2 regions of the Bacillus sp. 01N45 genome follow, and region 2 is predicted to be linked to the other one. Evidence: riboswitches for the same ligand, from Rfam matches in the RefSeq annotation. Region 2 holds a riboswitch; the other holds the start of a gene.
What was found. A riboswitch is a leader RNA that binds a small molecule or an ion and turns the genes downstream of it on or off. The one in region 2 is predicted to bind magnesium.
Positions count from the first base shown of each region.

Region 1: linked by a shared signal. The riboswitch ahead of mgtE (magnesium transporter) and the one ahead of AC1DMU_RS08115 (P-type ATPase actuator domain-containing protein) in region 2 are both predicted to bind magnesium.

Region 1 is NZ_JBFTQW010000018.1:57,674-65,995, reverse strand. It holds gene AC1DMU_RS27340 (UDP-glucose dehydrogenase family protein) at 1-90, opposite strand, end outside; gene AC1DMU_RS27335 (UTP--glucose-1-phosphate uridylyltransferase) at 287-1,108, shown strand; partial or broken gene AC1DMU_RS27330 (serine hydrolase) at 3,033-3,308, shown strand; gene AC1DMU_RS27325 (FtsW/RodA/SpoVE family cell cycle protein) at 3,564-4,682, opposite strand; M-box (ykoK) riboswitch at 4,868-5,044, opposite strand; M-box (ykoK) riboswitch at 5,358-5,523, shown strand; gene mgtE (magnesium transporter) at 5,805-7,133, shown strand; gene AC1DMU_RS27315 (phosphodiester glycosidase family protein) at 7,294-8,322, shown strand, end outside.
Region 2 is NZ_JBFTQW010000003.1:79,300-87,621, forward strand. It holds gene AC1DMU_RS08100 (acyltransferase family protein) at 1-719, opposite strand, end outside; gene AC1DMU_RS08105 (FbpB family small basic protein) at 1,047-1,175, opposite strand; gene AC1DMU_RS08110 (5'-3' exonuclease) at 1,547-2,413, opposite strand; gene AC1DMU_RS08115 (P-type ATPase actuator domain-containing protein) at 2,544-3,269, opposite strand; M-box (ykoK) riboswitch at 3,612-3,777, opposite strand; gene AC1DMU_RS08120 (DUF350 domain-containing protein) at 3,903-4,289, opposite strand; gene AC1DMU_RS08125 (glutathionylspermidine synthase family protein) at 4,286-5,521, opposite strand; gene AC1DMU_RS08130 (hypothetical protein) at 5,525-5,836, opposite strand; gene AC1DMU_RS08135 (hypothetical protein) at 5,920-6,369, shown strand; RNA gene ssrS (6S RNA) at 6,424-6,607, opposite strand; RNA gene ssrS (6S RNA) at 6,629-6,811, opposite strand; gene AC1DMU_RS08150 (sulfurtransferase) at 6,928-7,761, opposite strand; gene AC1DMU_RS08155 (YpbS family protein) at 7,764-8,036, opposite strand; gene AC1DMU_RS08160 (GNAT family N-acetyltransferase) at 8,058-8,322, opposite strand, start outside.

The sequences.
Region 1 (8,322 bases), on a different contig from region 2:
ATCTACGCATATAACATCATGACCTAAGTCTGCTAATACTGCTGCTGATGTAATACCAACATAACCAGAGCCTATAATACATATTTTCATATGCTAATCACCTTTCTAAACTTAGTACTAGTTGTAACAGTATATTGATGGACAAGTTTGATTGGTGACAAGTAAAAGGGCCTATTCATATAAGCAATGAAAGTAGGCAGAAGGTAAAGGCCTCTTTTGATTTCATTATGCGCAGGTACAAAGGGTACTGAATACATTGTTATAAACAATTGAAGGAGAGAGATTAGTGATTAAAAAAGCAATTATTCCAGCAGCTGGTTACGGCACGAGGAGCCTTCCAATTACAAAGGTAATTCCAAAAGAAATGTTTCCTATAGGTAATAAACCGGCGATTCATTATATTGTAGAAGAGGCTGTGAAGTCAGGTGTTGAGCAAATATTAATTGTACTTTCTAGCAGAAAGGATTTAATAGTTGATTACTTTGATCAATCATTAGAATTGGAAGCTTTTTTGGAAAAAGAGAAAAAATCTCATCTGTTAAAAGAGCTTACTATCCCTAAGATTCAAATTCATTATATAAGACAGCCATATGCGAAAGGACTTGGTGAGGCGATAAAATTAGGTGAAACATTTATTGGTAATGAACCTTTTGCTGTACTCTTACCAGATGATATTGTAGTTTCGGATAAAGAAACCGCTTTAAGCCAGTTAATTAAAATTTATAAAGATAAGAAAAATAGTGTTATAGGCATTCATAGGGTACCAAATGAATGTGTAGAAAAGTATGGTATTATTGAAGGGAATATTGTAAAAGAAGATTGTATAGATGTTACAAATATTGTTGAAAAACCAAAAGTAAACCCTCCATCTAATCTTGCAGTAATTGGTAGATATGTTTTCACACCGGATATTTTTCCATTATTAAAAAAGCTTCAACCTGGTGTTGGGGGGGAATATCAATTAACAGATGCGATACATTCTTTAATTATGACTAAAAAAGTATATGGAAAAATGATTGAAGGGAAACGATTTGATATTGGACAAGAAGATGAATATATGCAGCTTCTTAACCTTTTATATGCAAAAAATAAAGTAAGTAAGGATTGATTTATGGAAAAGGATTTAACCAATATCCATTTTAGATTAACAAGCAATTCCTGAAGATTTGATAAAACATATGTAAAAGTTAAGGGGAATGAGGAATATTTATGTCGTACCTCTGAGTCAGTAGGGAGTGGGGGGGAAACCGACTTTTACTAATAAAAAAGAAAAAATCATATGACTGCAGAGCTTTTTTTTAGTCTAGCGGTCTTTTCGTATTTCTTAGCTTTATGCAATTAGAATAGGACAGAATGCGCATTAATTTATTATAATTGGAAATACAAAAAAGAGAAAAGATAACAGACGGCATCTCAATCAGCTAAATAAAATATCTAAATTACAATACGAGTTTCATAAGACTCTTTTTAGGTTTTATATGTCCAAAGAGTTGTACAGGTATAGATAAGGAAAGCATCCATAACGGATGATTTTTTCTTTTTTATATAAAAACTACACATTAACCGGTTTTAATGGATATATTAGTTATAGTTGGGGAGAATCATCATATAAATGATATTGAACGGTTTCCAACATGTTCCCCTATATTTTTCAAAAGAGAGCACTTATTGGGAGAGTGCTCTCTTTTGTTCTCACTTTTTGGTAAGGACAAGCATATATTGAATTGAAGGACAGGTTTATAGGTTTGTAACTCATTTTAATTTCAATGCCCATTGAAAAATACTTCTCACATTAAGAGAGTCCCTACTGGCGCAGGTGCTTTCTTTTTAATGAAAAAAATGAACATTTGAGTAGATAATACTTCTGTGAACTACCTGCCACTTAACGTCTTAACGGACTGTTTGAAGTGGGGACATCTCGGTTAATCATTACTTTTGATAGCTAACGAATTTGTCCTAAGACAGCCGAGCTAACTTGTTTTGTCTTCTAAGTCAATAAAAAACTTCTTCAATATGTTTTAGTAAAACAATCGGAAATTCTCCTATTGTACAGTGCCTTTTGATATTGATTTAGCTTTAAAGAAAATGATTACAGCTTGTATTTATATTAAAAAGTTCTAATTATAAAATATAAAGTGTTCATTTTAACAAAGTAGTTATTTAGTAAGCATAAAAATAGGAGTGCCTAATGAGCACTCCATAACCAAATGACAACACCTATAAAAGTATATGAGTGGTTTAACTAAATATGTTTTTATTTTTATATTTTAAACAAAATCCTTTCTAAAAATGAAAGAGCGCCCTGGAGAGTGCTCTTTCACCTAAACAAACATTGAAAAAGAATACACGACATTGTATGCGTATTTCTTTCACTTTGGTGTAGTTTTTAAATAAAACAAGCACTTTTCAAAGTGCTCTTTGATCAAGATTTATATAGAAAAAAAGTGCACATGATATTGTATGTATGTTTTTAATGATGGTGCAACTTTGAAACAAAATCTTTATTTAAATTGAATCAATCCCAAGGTGCGCTCCAAGGGGGTGAGAATCGAGAAGTATTACTATGTTGGAAGTAAAGTTATTGCAATTGTCGATTCAATAATATTAACTATTAGGAATTTTAATGGTATAACTAATTATTGATTATAAGTATATATAATTTTAAAGAAATTTAACAAAAACGTAACTTTGTACGTTAAGGTAGTCGGTGCAATTAACTAACGGCTTGATGAAAAAAGAAGCCCTGTATGAAATGTTACAGTGCTTCACTGGGTTGAGTTATGTCATAATACTCACAACGGGTTTTAACATGGATTTAAGGATAAATAAATTGGGGAATGTGTCCAATTATTCTGTAGCGATTATTTTAAACAAAAACGCTATTTGGTATGTAACTAGAAGAGCACTTAGGAAAGTGCCCTTTTGTAAAGACTATTCAATCTAAAAAGAGAGGATACAATATATCATATGTAGTTATGTTTGTTTAATTATGTGTCTTTTATATAAAAATTTTATTTTTTCATAAATAAAGTGGAAAAGACCATGTTAAAAGAATAAGCGAAATAGGTCCGGAAATTGCTCCAACTGGAAAGAAGATTATTGATAATGAAGACTATGCTTTTGGACTGGGTGTTGAAAAAGGTTTTAACTGCCGGTAATTGGAATATTAAGGAATTTCGGCGGGTTATCGTTCACACTTCATGCGGTTTCCAAAAGAATATTTGTCTGTTGTAGTCCTAAGTAACTATGATAGATTTGATTCTAAAAAATATGCTAATGAAATAGCAGAAATTGTTTTAGAAAAGTAAAAAATAGAGGGTAGAAATCAGTATTTAGATTTGCTTTATCCCACGTTGTTTTAGGTGTAATTAATTTTGAGAACGGAAGGCAAGCATAAATTTATGCCTGCCTTTTTAGGTATTAAAATGAATATAGATGTTAATATTCATACAGTTAAAAAATTAATTAGAAATTCTTTGAATATAGATTAATTAATAGCGTTGAATTTTATAATTTTAAAAAAATAATTGTAAAAATAATGTTACATTTTAAAACTAAATATTCTAATTATCAAAATTAATTTTATTGGAAATTGAAATATTAAGTAATATACCTATTGCTATTAAATTGACCATTAAAGAACTTCCACCAAAACTTATAAACGGAAATGGAGTACCCGTAAGAGGAAATAATCCTGTGATACCACCTAAATTTACAACAGATTGCATACCGATCATACATCCTATACCAATTGCTATAAAACTGCCAAAGGGATCTCCACATAATTGTGCAATTTTTAAGGAGCGAAGTACTATAGTCAAAACTCCAGCCAATAGAATAAATACACCAATAAATCCTAGTTCCTCAGAAACTATTGCCATTATAAAATCAGTATGTGGTTCCGGAAGATACCCTGTTTTTTGTATGCTATTTCCAAATCCACGACCAGTGATTCCTCCAGAGCCAATGGCAATAAAAGAATTTACAAGCTGGTATCCATTTCCTTGTGCATCAACAAAGGGATTAAAAATCGTAGTAATACGTGTCTTTTGAACTTCTGACAAACTATATTGAATTAAAAAATATAAAATAGGTAACCACAAAATAGAACCAATAGCAGTTCTTTTGATTAGTAGATTTATATGTATTCCTGAGCAAAGAAATATGCTAAAACCTATACCTAATATTAAAAGTGCTGATCCTAAATTTGGTTGTTTAAAGATAAGAAAAAAAATTGTAGCTAAAAAAAATAAAAGTTTTCCGTTACCACTCCAGCTGTTTTTAGCTTGTTCTTGTCGTAATGCAAAAAAACGGGCTGTTACGAGTATTGTTCCTAATTTAAGAAATTCAGCTGGTTGTATTCCAAAGATCCATGATTGAGCATTATTTACCACTTTTCCTTTCCATAAAACCATAATTAATAAAAAAATCCCACCAACTATAATAAAGATTGAGACTATTCGTTTTTTCCATATTTCATATGGGAGTATGGCACAAACTATTAACCCTATTGCTCCTAAAATTAGCTTTGTTAATTGAGAATCAACAAAATGTCTACTGTTATAACCGTAATGTTGGACAGCGACAATGGAGCTCGCACTATACATCATGATAATACCTAAAGTACATGTTATGAATAGAGGGAGGAGCAATAGATAATCCAGTTTTAATATTTTTTTCATTTTAATATCCTCCTGATTTAAAACAAAACATAATATTGCATTTGCTAATGAATAAAACCTTGTTCTCGTCAATTACTAAATAGGATTTTTGTTTAGGAAAATTCTATCACTTACCCCCTGTTTTCTTACGCAAAAATCCCCCTAATATGTAACTAGGGGGATTCAAAATGGCATGACTAAATAAGGCTTTTTCCCCCTAGTAGAGCTTTGGCACTATACAACGTAAAGTAATGAAAATTCATCACTTAGCTATCTTAAGAAGAGCCTTAACCCGACAATTCCTGTTCTACCCATTGGCGTCTTTCGACATTTTTGGGCAATAGCCTGTGTTTGTATAGGAGCCTCACCTAACAGGTTCAGCGGTATAAATTTTATGTATTTGTTTCGTGTAGCAAGCATAAATATATATTTTTTTCTTGTCAAGTAACCGTATTGCTAAAATTATATGTTTTATAGCGTTATAATCTTTTGAGAAATGTTGTGAGAAAATGTATGTAATCATTCCGTATAAGTACATATTTTAGACTTGTAGTGTATAGTTTGATTAAGTAGTTTAAGCATATAAATTTGATAAACAGTAAAGAAGATTTTAATCATAAAAGAAGATTTTTTTAAGAATGGAATTGAAAGTGAGTTGACAAAAATTAAATTCTGGTTTAAATTTTGAAGTAATTCAATAAACTTTGTTAGGTGAGGCTCCTGTATAGAGAAACGCTGCTGCCCAAAAATGTCGAGAGACGCCAATGGGTCAACAGGAACGGTCGGATTAAGGCCCTTCTTAATGTAGCTGGTTATAAAAACCTATGCTATACAGTGCTAAAACTCAACGAGGGAGTGGTATACGATTTGATAGAAAGGCACCTCTGTGATTTTGGCAGAGCTGTCTTAATAATCATTTATTTGTATTGTGAAAAAACCTTTACTCCTTTTTGAGTAAAGGTTTTTCTGTTTAATTTTATTTATTTTTATCTTGTCTATATTCAAAAAGGAGGTAATTCTAATTAATGAATTGATTGCAATGTAACTATTATTGCTCTAATAAAAAATCTAAGACAGATAAAATAAAACAAAACCACTCATGAAACTCTAGAGTCTCCCTTAGCAATATGAGGAGGAGTTAACATGAAGAAATTATTAAATGAATTACTTGTAACCCAAAATAATTTGGATGCAGAGAAGGTTTTACGTCTTCCTTCGTTTGATGTTGCGCAAGAAGTAAAACGGTTTTCAATTGAAGATCAAGTCGTATTGCTAAATACGATTCCTGTATTAAAAAGCTCTAAAATTCTTCAATATATGAGTGTAGAAGAAAAATATAATATCTTAATTCACTTATCTGAAAATAAAGCTAAAAAGTTACTAACTTTACAACCGATTGATGAATTAGTAGATTTACTGCTAGCGGTTCATCCGGAAAAACAGGCTAAATTAATGGCGTATCTAGATAAAATTACAAAACATAACGTAAAAAAATTGATGACTTTCAAACCTGAAACGGCAGGAAGTCTTGTTACAAGTGATTTTGTTGCAGTTAGAGGAAATTGGTCAGTAAAAATGACATTGAAGTACATTAGGGAACATTCTGAAAATGTAGAATCAATATCGTATAGTTATGTTCTTGATAGTCATGGTTATCTTGTGGGAATCGTTTCCATACATGAGTTATTACTAGCAGCAGATGAAGAGATATTATCTACTATCATGATTCAAGAGGTAATTTCAGTACAAGCTGAAGTTGATCAACAAGAAGTTGTAAAAAAGCTACTGAATTATAATTTAGCAGCAATACCTGTGACAACAGCAAATAATAAAATGATTGGTATTATAACATTTGATGACGTAATGAATGTTATGGAAGCAGAAGCTACAGAAGATATTCAAAAGTTAGGCGGAAGTGAACCATTGAATCAATCTTACTTTGAAGCTAGTATTTGGAGCATTTTCCTAAAACGTCTACCATGGTTATTACTTCTTTTTGTTGCTGAGGCATATACAGGTACAGTATTAAAGTATTTTGAAGACGAAATTGAAACTGTAGTTGCTCTTGCTTTCTTTGTTCCATTATTAGTAGGTACTGGAGGGAATACAGGAACACAGGTTGTAGCAACAATTACTCGTGCAATTGGTATTGGAGAGGTGAAATTTAAAGACATTTTCCGTGTAATGAAAAAAGAATTTGCAATTGGTATGCTTCTTGGACTTGCACTTGGGATAGCTGGGCTCACTCGTGCTTATATGTTAGGAGTTGGAACAGAAGTTGCGCAAGTTGTAGCAATTACTTTATTATTTATTGTTATTTGGGCCTCTCTTGTAGCAGCTGTTTTACCTTTGATTCTAAGAAAATTAAAACTAGATCCTGCAGTTGTTTCAGGTCCATTTATTACAACATTTGTTGACGGAACAGGATTAGTAATTTATTTCATGGTTGCAAAAACGTTATTAAATTTGTAAATATACACTGAAATAAAAACGAAATAGGGAATAAGTATTTTACCTTGATTACTAAAATATAGTGAAGAATTCAGGAATGAGAAGATCAAACACTTTTGTCTTGAGGTAAATAATATTTTAATGGATTTATTGAATGTAATGAATGTTGGAGGATAAAACTATGAAACATCTCAGAAAAATTTTCAAACGAATTTTGCTTCTATTGTCTATTTTCATACTTATCGGAACAGGAATATTATTTGGTACTAGCTATGGCCGAGAGCTTCGCATAACAATGGCTGGGAGTATACTAACTTCTCAGCATCCACAATATGCGAAGTATACATTCCTATCCCAAAAGGAACTAGATAAATTGCAAGATAGAATTAATCATCCAAAATGGTCAAATAGTGATGAGCATATTTATAAAAAAATAGCAGGAAAAAGATTAGAAGAATTTAAAAATCAGCCATTAGAAATTGATGTAGAAACGATTAAAAGTAACAAAGATAGTCGCTTTCTTTTTGAAGGAAAATTAGTTACTATTAGCAATCCCTTCAATGTTAAACTTGTTAGCCATCAAGGAACCCAGGGCGCTAACAGAGGAGAAAAAATTAGCGTAATGGCAAAGCGTAATCATGCACTTGTGGCTGTGAATGCAAGTGGATTTGCTGATGAAACAGGAAGGGGTGGAGGAAATGTTGCAACTGGAATAGTAATAGAAAATGGGAAAGCTATTGATACGAATATGGATAGAAATACCCCTACAATTATTACGGGTTTAACAAAGTTTGGGCAAATGATAACAGGAAATTATTCTACCCAACAACTTTTGGATAAACAAGTCGTTTCAGCAGCAGGATTTATGCCACAGTTAATTGTAAATGGAGAAAAAATGATTACAGAAGGAGACGGTGGTTGGGGTTCTGCCCCACGAAGTATTATGGCCCAAAAAGAAGATGGCACAATTATGTTTCTAGTCATTGACGGTAGACAGAGGCATAGTATAGGGGCTACGTTAAAAGAGTGTCAAGATATTCTATATGAAAAAGGTGCTATAAATGCAATGGCTATGGATGGTGGTTCTTCTGCTACTCTATATTTAGGAGGAAAGGTTATAAATTCACCTTCTACATTATCACATGAAGATCGTTATTTACCTAATGCTTGGGTGGTAACAGCAAATCCGAAACAGAAAATAAGGATGACA
Region 2 (8,322 bases):
CTATAAAAAACTATTAAATTATTTTTATATTTCGCAACTAGTGCTCCTAGTAAAAACAGCACTGTGTAATGCAGAGTTAATGCATAACTAGTTAATGTTAAACTTGAGTGAAATAAAAATAAAATCACGACAGAACATATACTAAAACTAAACAATGACAATAATGAATACCTCAACGTTTTTCGTAAACAAACCATCAAAACTAACGGAAAAATTATCGATATTCGCATTTCATGAACAAGTGACCAAATTACGCCGTTATATGCATCTGTATTATATTTCCCAATTAATAAAATATGTTGCGCTATTAAGCTTAAAGAACTTTCAATCGTCCATGAGCGATTAAACCATTCACTTAAATTAGAAATACCATATTTACTCATTGTAGTCTGGCATAAAATAGCTATAATTATTGCTACGATATATGGAATATAGATTCTACATATACGCTTTAAAAGGAATGATCCATAGCTATCGTAGTTTTTTTGAATGGATCTATACAAAACAAATCCACTCAAAACAAAAAAGATAATAACAGATTCGTTACCACTACTAAAAATTAGACGAGCAGGTGTTTCTTTTAATAGATAAATAACAAATGGTTTATTATCTTCATAACTGTAATTTTGAAATACTGAAAAAATCATTAAATGATGGCCAATCATTACTATTAATGAAGAAATTCCTCGTATAGAATCCAGTTCTTCATACCTATCCATCGTTTTACATCAACTCCTACTGAAATGATAATAATCATTTCAAAGCGACACCATTATTCATATTCCTCTCCTTTCTTTTCATTCCAATTTTTCATATTAAAATGATTTTATAGCGTAATTTTGAATGTATTGTAACATTTTTTGTAATATTATGGATAGTGAATCTTCAAAATTGATATATACCAATTACAACCTCGAAAAATGAATAATATTGACAGAAAAACACTATAAAAACATCTTGCATAGTTACAAAATTAAAGAGAGGAATAGAGTTTTTCAATATAAAATAAAAAAGATAGCCTTTAAAGGCTATCTTTTTTATTTTATTTAATTATTGGCACCACTATATGCTACATGTCGTTTCTCAATTCTCTCTTCAATTTCTTTCATATTTTCTTTATTATTTAATAGTGATTGTTTATTTTCAATTAATAATTGTTTAAAAGATTTTCTCACTTTTTTCTCATTTTCATTGTCCTCCTTGGGGGATGGTTTATATAAAAGATAAGGAATTATCTGTGTGCCCTTATAATAATTGATTGTTGTGAATTCCATTTGAACTTCATATGAAAATTCCATTTATTTTCTGACAACTTTGTGAACATACAAAAATGTGATCATCTTAAAACCATTTTGAAATTGCTTCATTTCATTATAAAAGTTGCTATTGTCATCAACTTCTATCAATATATTTTGTCGAAACATTTATATATTTAAAATTGAGTTCGATATAATTTTATTTACTACTATACTGTTCTTAAAAACAAAAAGAGGGGTGTTATATAAGTCAAAGTTTGACTTATATAACACCCCTCTTTCAAAACTATCTATAGCATATTGATTAATATTTCAGGTCTTCCCCAATTCATTTCTTCACAAACGAATCTAAGTTTTTCTTCATCCATTGTGTGTAATCCTTCTTCTAGTAAACATGAAATTGGAACTTCACAATGAATTTGTGCCAATTGTAATGAAATATTTAAGTTCTCTAAATCACTTTCAATCTTTGTGCGCTGCGCTTTCGTTAATGTTGCTACATTTTCTAGTACGGTTGCTACTGTTCCATGCTCTTGAATCAATTTATACGCTGTCTTTTCGCCGATACCTTTTACACCTGGGTAATTATCACTCGTATCTCCCATAAACGCTTTCGCATGCACGATTTGCCACGGCTCTACGCCTTTTTCTTCCATGATTTTCTCTGGTGTGTAATATTCGTAATTTCCAATTCCTTTGCGCAAGAGCATAACTGTAACGTTCTTATCAACAAGCTGAAGTAAATCCGTATCGCCTGTTAAAATATAAACTTCCGCTTCATTACAGTATTGTTTTGCAAGCGTACCAATACAATCATCCGCTTCATACCCTTTCATACCGATAACTGGAATAGACAATTTCGCAGTCATTTCTTGAACTAAATCAAATTGCGGAATTAATTCTTCAGGCGGCGCTACACGATTCGCTTTATAATTCGAGAACGATTCTGTTCTAAATGTCGTACTACCCATATCCCAGCATGTTACGATATGTGTCGGTTCAATTGCTTGCATAGCTGTTAATAAATGTTTCATATAACCATGAATCCCATTTGTAGGGGTACCATCTTGTCGTTTCATAAATTGTCCGTAGACACTTGTTGCGTAAAAAGCACGAAATAATAGTGCCATACCATCAACTAATAATACTTTTTTCATAATCCCTCTCCTACCAAAAAAATAATAACCCCACGTCATCACGTAAGGTTATATAAATAGATTACCATTCTACGTTTTTTCAACTTTGTCTATTATACATTGTTTTTGTATATTTAGCATCATTTACACATTAAGACGTTCTACTACAACAAGTATGAAGAATTCCTGTATACGTATTTTTCCCAGTCGAAACAACTACAGCCTTTGCATTTCCGCCAACAATATGAGTCCCTTTGAAACATACGTTTTCAAGTTCAAGTGGATTATAGTCTTTCATTCGTTTTAAAGGAATAAATCGTTTACGCTCAAGGTGATAGCAACTTTCAAATTTCTCAATACTTGCATCTTTTCCTGTTAGCACGGATTCATTTACTAATAAATCATTCGCGTAAATGATACGTACATCTGCTGGTACTGTATCACCTTCTGAAAGAAAAATCATATCCCCAGGAACAAGCTCTTGTACTGGCACATTCATCATTTTTAATTCACCGTTTAAACCTGTTACACTAGAACATTCTACTCGAGACACAGTAATTTTCTCACATTGTAATCCATCACGCACATATTGTTTTGAAAAACCTGGAATCATTCCACTTAGCTTCATCATTACTTCCGCAATACGCGCTCTTTTTGAAATTAATTCGTTTCGGCCGTATACTTGAATGCGTTTTTGTGCCTCTTTCATAGATAATCCGTCTCTTGTTGTTTTAAAATACGCAAATACAGATTTTACATCTCTCGTTGCGATTTCAATTAATAAATCTTTATTTTTTTGAAGCATTGTTTGTTCTTTCATTGATTTTTTACTTAATTTATATGACGTGTTACCCACAGTTTTGTTTGCATATAACATATTATCGTCTCCTCCTGTACAACATAGGAAGAAACGCTTTGTTTCTCAATTTATCCACTTTACCGTAACAGTGTTTAGCGCTTAAACATACATATAAACGCTACATTATGATAAATATAGAGGGAGGAACAAGTCGTTTCCTGCCTACATCATATATTTTTGATTTGAAGTATATGGGTAACGGAACCGAGTCAGAATTTGACATGCTCCTCACCTCCTCGTTTAATTTTATAGTTTATACTATGAAGTTACTCATAGATTTGTAACAAAAAGACCCTTACTCCGAAAAGAGTAAAGGTCATGGCATACACAAATAAACGATTCCTAAACAATTAGAAATCTACGGACCTCTCCCTCACCGAGTTTTAGCACTGTATAGCATAGGTACATTACCAGCTACGTTAAGAAAAACCTTAATTCGATCATTCCTGTTGACCCATTGGCGTCTCTCGACATTTTTGGGCAGTAGCATTTCTCTATACAGGAGCCTCACCTAACAGAGACTTATTTTTATTACATAGAAAATGTTACTCTTATTTAAAATAGATGTCAACAGTAGCCTACAATTTTTTCGAAAGGTATGGCGAACTAACGTATATAAAATAAAAACCTTTACGTCTAAACGTAAAGGTTTTAATAAGTTATACAACCAGCAATTACAATCCCAATGGAAAGCGATAAAAACATAAGAAAAAGACCGACTGCTTGATTATCTTCTTCAAGACTTTTGTTTATATTAAAGCGTGGTGTAAGCCACTCAGCTAAATAAAAGACGATAATTTGAGCCAAAATCCCAACGGCTCCCCACGAAACCATATCAAGAAGTGAAATGGAATTAGCTGCTGTCGAATATAAAACAATAGCTAACCCAAGTAATCGTCCTCCAAGTACATAGCTTACCGCCTTATTCCCTTGGGCCATTAACTTAAATTCTTTTACTTTCGTTGTCACTTCCATGAGGAACAGACCAATGCATAAAAGGCCCAGTGTTACTGCTAAATATAATAAAAAATTAATCATATACTTTCCTCCTTTTTTATACCTACCGGTAAATAGTACGATTCATTCCCCGTAATTTTTTCCCCAGCGCGAATACCGATACTACTCGCTTTTCCAGCAATTAAAAACGAACCAAACACATACGACAGTTTCTCCATCCCTTTCTCTGTTTCCAAAGATACGACTGGAAGTTCTGTATACTTTTGAAATATCGGCAGTGACGCTTTATACGTTTGGTGTGCATTTTGAATCATAATATTTTCGTCCTTATCGCGAACGGTAATTGTGTCTCCTTCTCTACCAAATGAAGGTTTTTGAACGAAAGAACCTTTTCCCAAAAATAAATCTCGTTCTAAATATGTAGGTAACATATATTCTTTAATCCACTGTTGTTCCTCATTTGTATAAAAGGCCTTTTCTTCTGCTAACCCCCAAATCAGACACTGAATTGATTTTGGCTGAAGTAAAAATGCTGACAAAGGATTTATTATAAAAAGCTTTCCGGCTTTTACAAGTTGCAACAGTTCCACACCTACGAAGTCTCCTGTTTCAGGATCTTGATCCTCAATTAAATCTTCTATCGGATATGTTTGGCGATATAAAATATCAATCTGTACTCCATCCCTATCCACTAAAGCATCTTTTGTAATTCTAAGTTCTGACATTGGCACTACTTTATTTTCAACATGGCATAACTGACTCAAATACATAGTCGTATTCCAATCCTCAATATGTTCATGATGTGCTGTAAAAACAACATTTGGGTTATCTATTCCCTTTGTCGCTTCCATTACGGCCTTTGTAACACCAGAAGATAGTAATCGTTCTTGACCCAAGTTTGGATCATCATAGCCTAGTTTTCCACAAACTTTTCCATTCATTTGAAAGCATTCCATAATAAAAGTTGGTGTATCACTATTAAACTCAAGCATTTTAATTTGGTTATCACTTGTTAAAACGAAATCAAATCGTGAAATAACAGATTCAGGATATAATCCTTTCATTCTAATAAACGATAAGCTTGCAGGAGGATACCCAAGTTCAAGAAGCTGTTCGTCACTTAAATTCCGCAAAAGTTTAGCAGTCTTAAAAAATATTTTCCCCATTCGTTCAGTTGCTAATTGCAATTGTTTCATAGTCTGATTTGTTATAGAGAAAACATGAAACAAACTATACTCACATTCATATAAATCCGACCAAAAATTCGGATATTTCGAATAAAACGCTTTTCGTTCTCTTATGTATTGCGACATATGTTAGCCCCCAAATCCTCCCTTTGAACCGCTTCCAATTCCACCTTTAAATTCCGCAGACGATTGATAAGATTTAAACGCCGATGAATTTTTAAAAGTGGATTTATTTTGATAGTAACTCCCACCATAAAAATAATGCCCACGATAACCTGACCTACTATCATCACACTGCCATACCCCAAGTTCATCATCCCAATCCCAATCTGAACAACTATTATCATTCGGTTTTGGGGGAAGATCTTGTGCGCAGCCAAATAAGGTGCCAGTCATTAAAGACGTTACGACACCACCTACTAGCCATTTCGTTTTTGTCACCTTCGCACTCCCCTTTTTAAATTCTATTCCTATTATATAAGATAGCATGATAAAGTAGAAGAAAAAGGAAGAAGAGGGATAAAATGCGCTTAGAATATCGACTTAATGATGAAACGAAAAGATATCCTGCTTTATGGAGCTACGCAAATATTTCTAACTCTGAAATCATCGCACGCATGACGTGTGAATATTTTATAAAGGATAACAAGACATATGTTGTTACTGCTACTTCAGTAGATCCAGACGGAACAGCAGTTATATATATTCAAAAAGAAGAGTTTGCAAATGACCCTTCAGATCCTACATACTCTCACATCGGTTTTGAGGTTAGAGAACTAAGTGAAACGAGTTCAAGCATAATAGATCGGAAAGATGTATGGAACTATGAAGAAATTTTGCCATCTCTTCATTCAGACCTTATATATATTCAGCGCGACGGCATGCATATGGAGTTCGCTTTAGATTCAAGAGAGATTGATGAAGATAGAAAGTGCTATATTTATTATGGAAACTTCACAGGTGAATCCAGATAAAATAGATATATGTATGCAACAAAAAAACCTTACGTATAAAACGTAAGGTTTTTATATAGCCCCACATATGCCGTTCTCTCTAGATGTCCATAAACCTGCTCTCACAGGTGGATGCTCTCACAAATGTTTGTAACTTCCTTCTTAAAAAGATGGCATGTTAGCTACATTTAAATATTGAACTTCCATATTAAACTTATTGGTTTAAGACATGCATAAGCTACGTACACCGTAGGAATTTTATATAATGTTAGTTGAAATAAGACCCCCGCACGTGCCGCTCCTCGTAAATGTCCAAAAACCCGCTACTCGCAGGTGGATGCCCTCACAGTTACCGTACATCTTCCTCCACAAGGAAGGCTTGATGATGGTCGCTAAATATTGAGCTTCCGTATAACTAACATCGGTTTTAGACATAAATAAGTTACGTACACCGCAGGATGTATTATTTACTTGTCGTTATATTATCACATTGTTTCCAATGTGTAAAATACAAAGTTTTTCGAGCAATTTCTTGCTTGTGACCTTATTTTAATACAAATTATTTTTGCATGCAAGTGATTAATCTTCTTCTTTTGCAATTTGATTTTCTGGATAAGAAATCCAATCACTCCAGCTACCTGCATACAATTTAACATTTTGGAATCCAGCTAATTTCAATGCAAGGATATTTGGACAGGCTGTAACACCAGAACCACAATATACAATTGTTTCCTTATCTTTCGAAAGATTTCGGAATCGTTCTTGTTGCCCAGCTTCATTCTTAAATTGCCCTGATTGTACAATTCCATCCTTCCAAAAATAGTTTACTGCTGTCGGAATATGTCCTGCTTTTGGATCAACTAGTTCCTCTACACCAGCATAACGTTTTGGCTCTCTAGAATCAATTAACGTAACATCTGCACCTGCATGAATATTCTCTCTCACCGTTTCCATCGTTACAAGCATATGATCTTGTACATTTGCTTTGAATGTTTTTCGTATAGCAACAGGAATTTCCATTGTTATCGGTAGTCCATTCTCTTTCCAAGCTGGAAATCCACCATCTAATATATATACTTTCTCATGTCCTACATAGTTTAATAACCACCAGAGACGAGAAGCATTTGCACCCGCTTGACTGTCATATGCAATTACTGTCGTATGTTCATCAATACCAGCTTGTGAAAGCTTGTCTGCAAACTCCTCAATATTCGGCAATGGATGGCGACCACCATGTTCTGTTACAGGACTTGATAAATCTAAATTCAAATCAAAATATAATGCATGAAGAATATGTTCTTCCTCATACTTTTCTCTACCCCAATTAGGATTCGCTAAATCAAAACGACAATCGATTATACGGACATTCTCATCTTCTATATGCTCACGTAACCATTCGACTGTAACTATCATCTTTAACGACCTTCTTTCTCTTGCAAACGACTTACATACTCCATAACCATTTCTTCTGTAACATATTTACGCTCTAGTGTAACACCATTTTTTGCAAGATCATTAATTTGCTTTGTTACAACATTAATGACATCAACCGAAAATTCTTTCCCATTTGACGCAAGAGATACGGCTGCTTCAATAGCTGCTTCACGCTGCGCATCTAATTGTAAACATGCTTTTACACTTTCATTTTGTTTACGAGAATGTGCTGTAATTGCTTTATGTACTTCCATCTTCTCTTCCCCCTAAATAAGTTATACGTTCTCATTCAATTCCATTGCAAGCCGAATCATATCACGGCATATAATCCCATTTTCAATAATCTCTTCTTCATAATGCTTCGAAAAGTAATCAAAATCAATAGAAAAAATACGAAATCCACATTTTTGATATAAAGCAAGTTGTGAAACACTAGAATTGCCCGTACCAACTTCAAGTTTTGACATACCATATCCTTTAGCAGTTTCTACGGCATGACTTAATAGCTGCTTTCCAATCCCTTTTCCTTGCAAATGCTCT